2 linked regions of the Orrella dioscoreae genome follow. The protein of the gene in region 1 interacts with the protein of each later gene in a pairwise test. Links are inferred from orthologs where the notes say so. Each region holds a gene or a part of one and is shown on either strand. Other genes may lie near its edges.

Region 1 (3,186 bases):
CGCTGCCGCGCTGGATGATGTCCAGCGCTTCCTGGTTCAGGGCTTCGGAGGGGGTTGCGGGCTCAGTGGGCGGTTGCTGGCTGATCCGTGCCACGGAGGTCTCCGCCGTTGTTGCGATCGATGGCGGCGTCGCGTTCCAGGCAGTAGCCCAGCCCGCGCACGGTGGCGATCTTCACGTCGCTGGGCTCGAGCTTCTTGCGCAGGCGATGGATGTAGACCTCGATGGCGTTGGAGCTGACTTCCTCGCCCCATTCGCAGAGGTGATCGACGATCTGGTTCTTGCTGACCATGCGCCCGGCGCGGGTGAGCAGGATTTCGAGCAGGCTGACCTCGCGCGCCGAGAGGTCGAGCGTGTGGCCGTCGACCTGGGCCACGCGCCCGGTCTGGTCGAAGACGAGGCGCCCATGGCGCAGCACCGTGGCGCCGCCGCCCGCGCCACGGCGGGTCAGGGCACGCACGCGGGCTTCCAGCTCGGACAGCGAGAAAGGCTTGGCCATGTAGTCGTCGGCGCCCAGGTCCAGGCCCTTGACGCGCTGCTCGACGCTGTCGGCGGCGGTCAGGATCAGGACGGGCAGGTGCGAGTTGCGCGCGCGCAGGCGGCGCAGCACTTCCAGGCCGGGCAGGTGCGGCAGGCCGAGGTCCAGGATGAGGAGGTCGAAGGCTTGCGCGGCCAGCGCGGAGTCGGTGGCCAGGCCGTCGTGCAGGCTGTCGACGGCATAGCCGTTGCGGCGCAGCGAGCGGGACAGGCCGTCGGCCAGGATGCTGTCGTCTTCTGCGATGAGTATGCGCATGGCCGGAGTGCCGCGGTTAGGAGGGCGGCCGGCATGGCGGCGGCGCGCCCGGGACCGGACGGCGCCGGGTCTGGGCCCGCTCACCGCCAGTGTCTTGTCTCTCGGAACCGATTCTGTCACAGGGGCGGGCCGCTTGGACACAGGGGATAACGCGGGGATGGGGCAAGGGCCGGGAGGGTGGAAAAAAACCTCCGCACTGTGCTTTTATCCAGTACAATCCGATGCCATAATGCCCCGCAAGGAAAGACGGTGGCGCCCGGCAGGGCCCGCCGCAGGAACCCTCCGGGACAGCTCGAAGCGCGCAGCGCCGGGCAGACCGATCACCATCAAGGACTCGTACATGGACGACAAACAGAGCAAGGCCGCCGCGGCGGAAAAATCCAAGGCGCTGGCCGCTGCGCTGTCGCAGATCGAAAAGCAGTTCGGCAAGGGCTCGATCATGCTGTACGGCGGCAACGAGGTCGAGCACGACATTCAGGTCGTCTCCACCGGCTCGCTGGGCCTGGACATCGCCCTGGGCGTCGGCGGCCTGCCGCGCGGCCGCGTGGTCGAAATCTACGGCCCGGAATCGTCGGGCAAGACCACGTTGACCCTGCAGGTCATCGCGGAAATGCAGAAAGTGGGCGGCACCTGCGCCTTCGTCGACGCCGAGCACGCGCTCGACGTGCAGTACGCCTCCAAGCTGGGCGTGAAGCTCACCGAGCTGCTGATCTCGCAGCCGGACACGGGCGAACAGGCGCTGGAAATCACCGACGCGCTGGTGCGCTCGGGCTCGGTCGACCTGATCGTCATCGACTCGGTGGCGGCCCTGGTGCCCAAGGCTGAAATCGAAGGCGAAATGGGCGACTCGCTGCCCGGCTTGCAAGCCCGCCTCATGAGCCAGGCGCTGCGCAAGCTCACGGCCACCATCAAGCGCACGAACTGCATGGTCATCTTCATCAACCAGATCCGCATGAAGATCGGCGTCATGTTCGGCAACCCCGAAACCACCACCGGCGGCAACGCGCTGAAGTTCTACTCGTCCGTGCGCCTGGACATCCGCCGCACCGGTTCCATCAAGCGTGGCGAGGAAGTGGTCGGCAACGAAACGCGCGTGAAGGTCGTCAAGAACAAGGTGGCACCGCCTTTCAAGCAAGCCGAGTTCGACATCATGTACGGCGCGGGCATCTCGCGCGAAGGCGAGATCATCGACCTGGGCGTGCAAGCCGGCGTGGTCGAGAAGTCGGGCGCCTGGTACAGCTACAACGGCGACCGCATCGGCCAAGGCAAGGACAACGTGCGCGAATACCTGCGTGAGCGTCCGGCGCTGGCCTTCGAGATCGAGAACAAGGTCCGTGCCCAGATGGGCGTGGCCGAGCGTGCCGCCGGTGTCGTGGCGGCCACGGCCGGCTCCGAAGAGGACTGATGTCCTCCTGGGGGACCCGCAAGCCTTCAGGCCCTGGTGCCCGTCACGCTCGATCCGGGCGAGCGGGCACGCAGGACGAAGCGTCAGTGCAGGGAATCGCGGACGAACAGTCCGAGCATTCCGGCAGTGGCGAAAATCCCTCGGCGCGTGGGTCCGCGCGCCGAGGGCCCTCCCTGAAGGCCCGGGCCGTCGATTTCCTGTCGCGCCGTGAGCATGGCCGCCAGGAACTGGGCCGCAAGCTGGCCCGCCACAGCGACGACCCCGAAGAAATCGAAAGCGTGCTCGACAGCCTGGCCAAGGAAGGCTGGCTGTCGGATACCCGTTATGCACAAAGCATCGTGCAGCGGCGCGGCGAGCGCCAGGGCACCGCGCGCATCGTGCAGGAGCTGCGCCGCAATGGCGTGGATGCCCAGTTGGTCGACACCTTGCGGGCGGAACTGCAATCCACGGAATATGAACGCGCCCGGCAGGTCTGGGCCAAGCGTTATGCCGACAAGCCCGCCACCACCCCCACGGAATACGCGCGGCAGGCGCGCTTCCTGGCCGCGCGCGGGTTTGGCGCGGGCATCATCAGCAAGATCCTGAAAGGCAGCGGTCTGGACGACGACGCGCTGTAGCGCTATCCCCGCACCGACTTGATACCCGCCAGGGTCTTGAAGCAGCCCTCCCGGGCAATGTTCAGGAAGTCCTGGATATAGGACGCCTGCGCATCTTCCGTCCGCACGGCGGCATGCAGCGTGCACCAGACGCCTTGGGGACCCAGGTGCACCACGTCCATCCAGCCTTGGTCCAGATACTCGGTCAACGCCCAATTGGGCAGCGCCGCAACGCCGCGGTTGCTGGCCACCAGTTGGGCAATGATGGGCGTGAGTTCCGCACGGCGGATGCTGGCGGGCTCGACGTCCGCCGGGTCCAGGAACTGCGTGAAGACATCCAGGCGCTGCTTGTCCACCGGATAGGTGATGAGCACCTGGTCGGCCAGTTGCGCCG
Region 2 (3,246 bases), 1.7 Mb from region 1 along the record:
ATGGGGCAGGCCGAGCAGCGACAGGAACAGATGCGCGCGGTGCGCGTGGCCGGACAGCGGGTGGTGGTAGAGCTTCATGATGGGCTTCCTGGTCTGGGGGAAAGGCGGGTGCCCGTCCTGGAAGCCAGTGTGCTGCCATCAGGTCATGAAGAGAATGGCCGGTGAAAACACTTCAGTATTGCGCAGGAAGAAATAATCGCTGCGCGGGATCCCCGCGCTGCTATGCCGCCCGCTTGGCTGCGAGGGCGTTGCCCGCACGGCTGGCGCTCTTGCGGTCCAGGTGGGCCGAGATCCATTGGCCCGTGTCCACGACCGCGTCCAGGTCCACGCCGGTGTCGATGTCCAGGCCGCGCAGCAGGTACAGCACGTCCTCGGTCGCCACGTTGCCGGTCGCGCCGCGCGCATAGGGACAGCCGCCCAGGCCCGCCACCGAGCTGTGCACGATGGTGATGCCGGTTTCCAGGGCGGCCACGATATTGGCCACGGCCTGGCCATAGGTGTCGTGGAAGTGCGCGGCGATCCGGGCGGGGTCCACGCTTTGCGTCACGGCATCCATCACCGCGCGGACCTTGGCGGGCGTGGCCACGCCGATGGTGTCCGCCACGTCGATCTCGTCGCAGCCCAGCGCCAGGAAGCGCCGGGCGACATCCACGGCCGCGCTGGCGGGCACCTCGCCTTGATAAGGGCAGCCCAACGCGCAACTGATGCTGCCGCGCAAGCGGATGCCCGCCTCGCGCGCGGCCTGCGCCACCGGCTCGAAGCGGGCGATCGACTCGGCGATGGAGCAGTTGATGTTCTTTTGCGCGAACGCCTCGCTGGCCGCGCTGAAGATGACGACCTCGTCCACCCCCGCCGCCCGCGCCGCCTCGAAGCCCTTCAGGTTGGGCGTCAGCGCGGAGTAAAGCGTGCCGGGACGGCGCGTGATGCGCGCCATGACCTCCGCGCCATCGGCCATCTGCGGCACCCACCTGGGCGACACGAAGGACGCGGCCTCGACATTCTGGAAGCCCGCGGCCGCCAGCCGGTCCACCAGCTCGACCTTGATGGCCGTATCGATGAAGGCCTTCTCGTTCTGCAGGCCGTCGCGCGGGGCGACCTCGACGATCTTGACGCGGTGGGGCAAGGGCATGCTTGGCTCCGGTGTTGTTGTTCTGGGTGGGCGGCCTGATACGCGAGGCGGCCAGTCTTGCAGGTGATTCTAGTCTCGTGGGGGGCGGCACGCGAGGCGGCACAGGCGGGACTCAACACCGCTGAAACCTTCCCCCTGGCAGCCGCAACACCGCGCCCTCCAGCTCCAGCGCCAGCAGATCCGCGTGCAGCGACGCCGCCGATCTGCTGGTGCGCAAGGCCAGCGTGTCGGGATGCACGGGCTCGTAGCCCATGGCTGTCAGCAGCGGATGGACCGCGGCGGAAAGCGGAGCGGGCTCGGGCGTCCCGTCGGGGGCGTGCGCCGCCCATCGGGTGCGTCCGCCCTTCGGCGGTCCCAGCTCCTCCGTGATGTCCTGCGCCACTTCCACCAGCTTCGCGCCCTGGCGGATCAGGGCGTGGCAGCCGCGCGACAGGGGCGAATGGATGGAGCCGGGCAGGGCGAAGACCTCGCGTCCCCCTTCGGCGGCCAGGCGCGCGGTGCCCAGCGAGCCTGACTGCCTGGCCGCCTCGACGACCAGGACGCCGCGCGCCAGCCCCGCCACCAAGCGGTTGCGGCGTGGAAAGTGGTGCGGCAGCGGTTCGGTGCCGAGCGGCAGCTCGGTGAGCAGCACGCCCTGCGCCGCGATGGCATTGGCCAGCTTGCGATGCGCGGCGGGATAGCACAGATCGATTCCTGTTCCCAGCACGGCCACGGTGCTGCCGCCATCGGCGCCGGCCTCCAGCGCGCCCGTGTGCGCCGCCGCGTCGATGCCGCGTGCCAGGCCGCTGACGATGCACCAGCCCGCCCCGGCCAGGTGTCGGGCAAAGGCTTGCGCGTTCGCCAGGCCCGCGGGCGTGGCGTTGCGTGCACCGACGATCGCCATGCCGTCGCTCTGTAGCCGCGCCAGCTCGCCTCGCGCGTACAGGACGAGAGGCGGGTCGGGCAGCGTGCGCAGCATGGCGGGATAGGCGACATCGTCCAGCGTCAGCAGATGGTGCGAGGCGCTTGCGGCCTGCCATGCCAGTCCCCGTTCGATGCCGTCGCGCATCGGCGCGGGCGGGTCCGCTTTCAGCTGGTCCGCCAATGCCGGGCTGGTCAGGCGGGCAAGCGCCGCGTGCGTGGCCTCCTGGATGGCGCCGGGCGACCCGAAGGCCCGCAGCAGGCCCAGCGCGGTGACAGGCCCGACGCCGGGTTCCAGCGACAGGCGCAGCCAGTGGGAGGGATCGGAGGGGGCGGCGGCGGGAGAGGCATCCATCCTGCCAGTGTGTCGGCCATGGCGCACACCTGTGGCGTCAGCGGGACAAGCCCGTCACACCGGAAAACCCCGCATGGGCGTATTAGTGCAAATCTATTAGAACTCCCTGGGCTATTGAACTAACATGAGGGCTTCCCTTCCCTCACAGGTCCGCAGTGCCATGGCTTTGCTTCCCATCCTTCACTATCCCGATCCGCGCCTGCACAAGAAGGCCAAGCCGGTGCAAGTGGTGGACGACCGCATTCGCCAACTGGTGCGCGACATGGCCGAGACCATGTACGACGCGCCCGGCATCGGCCTGGCCGCCACCCAGGTGGACGTGCACGAACGCGTGGTGGTCATCGATCTGTCCGAGGACCGCAGCGGCCTGATCGTGCTGATCAATCCCGAGATCCTGGGCAGCAGCGAAGAACGCAAGACCTACGAGGAAGGCTGTCTGTCGGTGCCCGGCGTCTACGACGAAGTCGAGCGTCCCTCCGCCGTGCGCGTGCGTGCACTGAACGAGCGTGGCGAGCCTTATGAATTCGACGCCGATGGCCTGCTGGCCGTCTGCGTGCAGCACGAAATCGATCACCTCGACGGCAAGGTCTTCGTGCAATACCTCTCGCAGCTCAAGCAGACGCGCATCAAGACCCGCGCGCGCAAGTCCGAGCGCGAATCCGCCCGCGCCTGATTCCTCCTGCCTGCAGGCCCGCCGCCAGCCGGCGGGTATGCTGTCATTGCGCTTCGCGCATCCCCTTGCGGCTCGCGCCGTCTTCTTCCTGGCTTTTCCTCCATGCGCCTCGTCTTTGCCGGTACGCCTGAATTCGCCCGCGTGGCGCTCGATGCGCTGCGCGCCGCGGGCCACGAGATCGTGCTCGTC

The links.
Region 2: the proteins of recA (region 1) and dprA interact in binary tests that used the Bacillus subtilis proteins (3 or more experiments, as listed by UniProt). The link is inferred for Orrella dioscoreae from one-to-one orthologs.

Annotation. Positions count from the first base shown.
Region 1 is NZ_LT907988.1:2,167,393-2,170,578, forward strand. The notes cover bases 291-3,163. They hold recA (recombinase RecA), read left to right. Parts: upstream 291-1,131; coding sequence 1,132-2,196; downstream 2,197-3,163. Other genes in these bases: ODI_RS10125 (response regulator transcription factor), read right to left, coding at 291-791; recX (recombination regulator RecX), read left to right, coding at 2,283-2,813; ODI_RS10140 (LysR family transcriptional regulator), read right to left, coding at 2,816-3,163. Outside these bases: more of ODI_RS10125, read right to left, coding at 63-290; more of ODI_RS10140, read right to left, coding at 3,164-3,186. UniProt on the Bacillus subtilis protein: Multifunctional protein involved in homologous recombination, DNA repair and competence.
Region 2 is NZ_LT907988.1:457,033-460,278, forward strand. The notes cover bases 314-3,246. They hold dprA (DNA-processing protein DprA), read right to left. Parts: upstream 2,385-3,246; coding sequence 1,242-2,384; downstream 314-1,241. Other genes in these bases: ODI_RS02180 (hydroxymethylglutaryl-CoA lyase), read right to left, coding at 314-1,129; def (peptide deformylase), read left to right, coding at 2,545-3,057; fmt (methionyl-tRNA formyltransferase), read left to right, coding at 3,160-3,246. Also shown: ODI_RS02175 (glutathione S-transferase family protein), read right to left, coding at 1-78; more of ODI_RS02180, read right to left, coding at 221-313. UniProt on the Bacillus subtilis protein: Protein that helps load RecA onto ssDNA during transformation. Binds cooperatively to circular ssDNA, is able to bridge different segments of DNA. Favors the loading of RecA onto SsbA- or SsbB-coated ssDNA and formation of RecA-DNA filaments.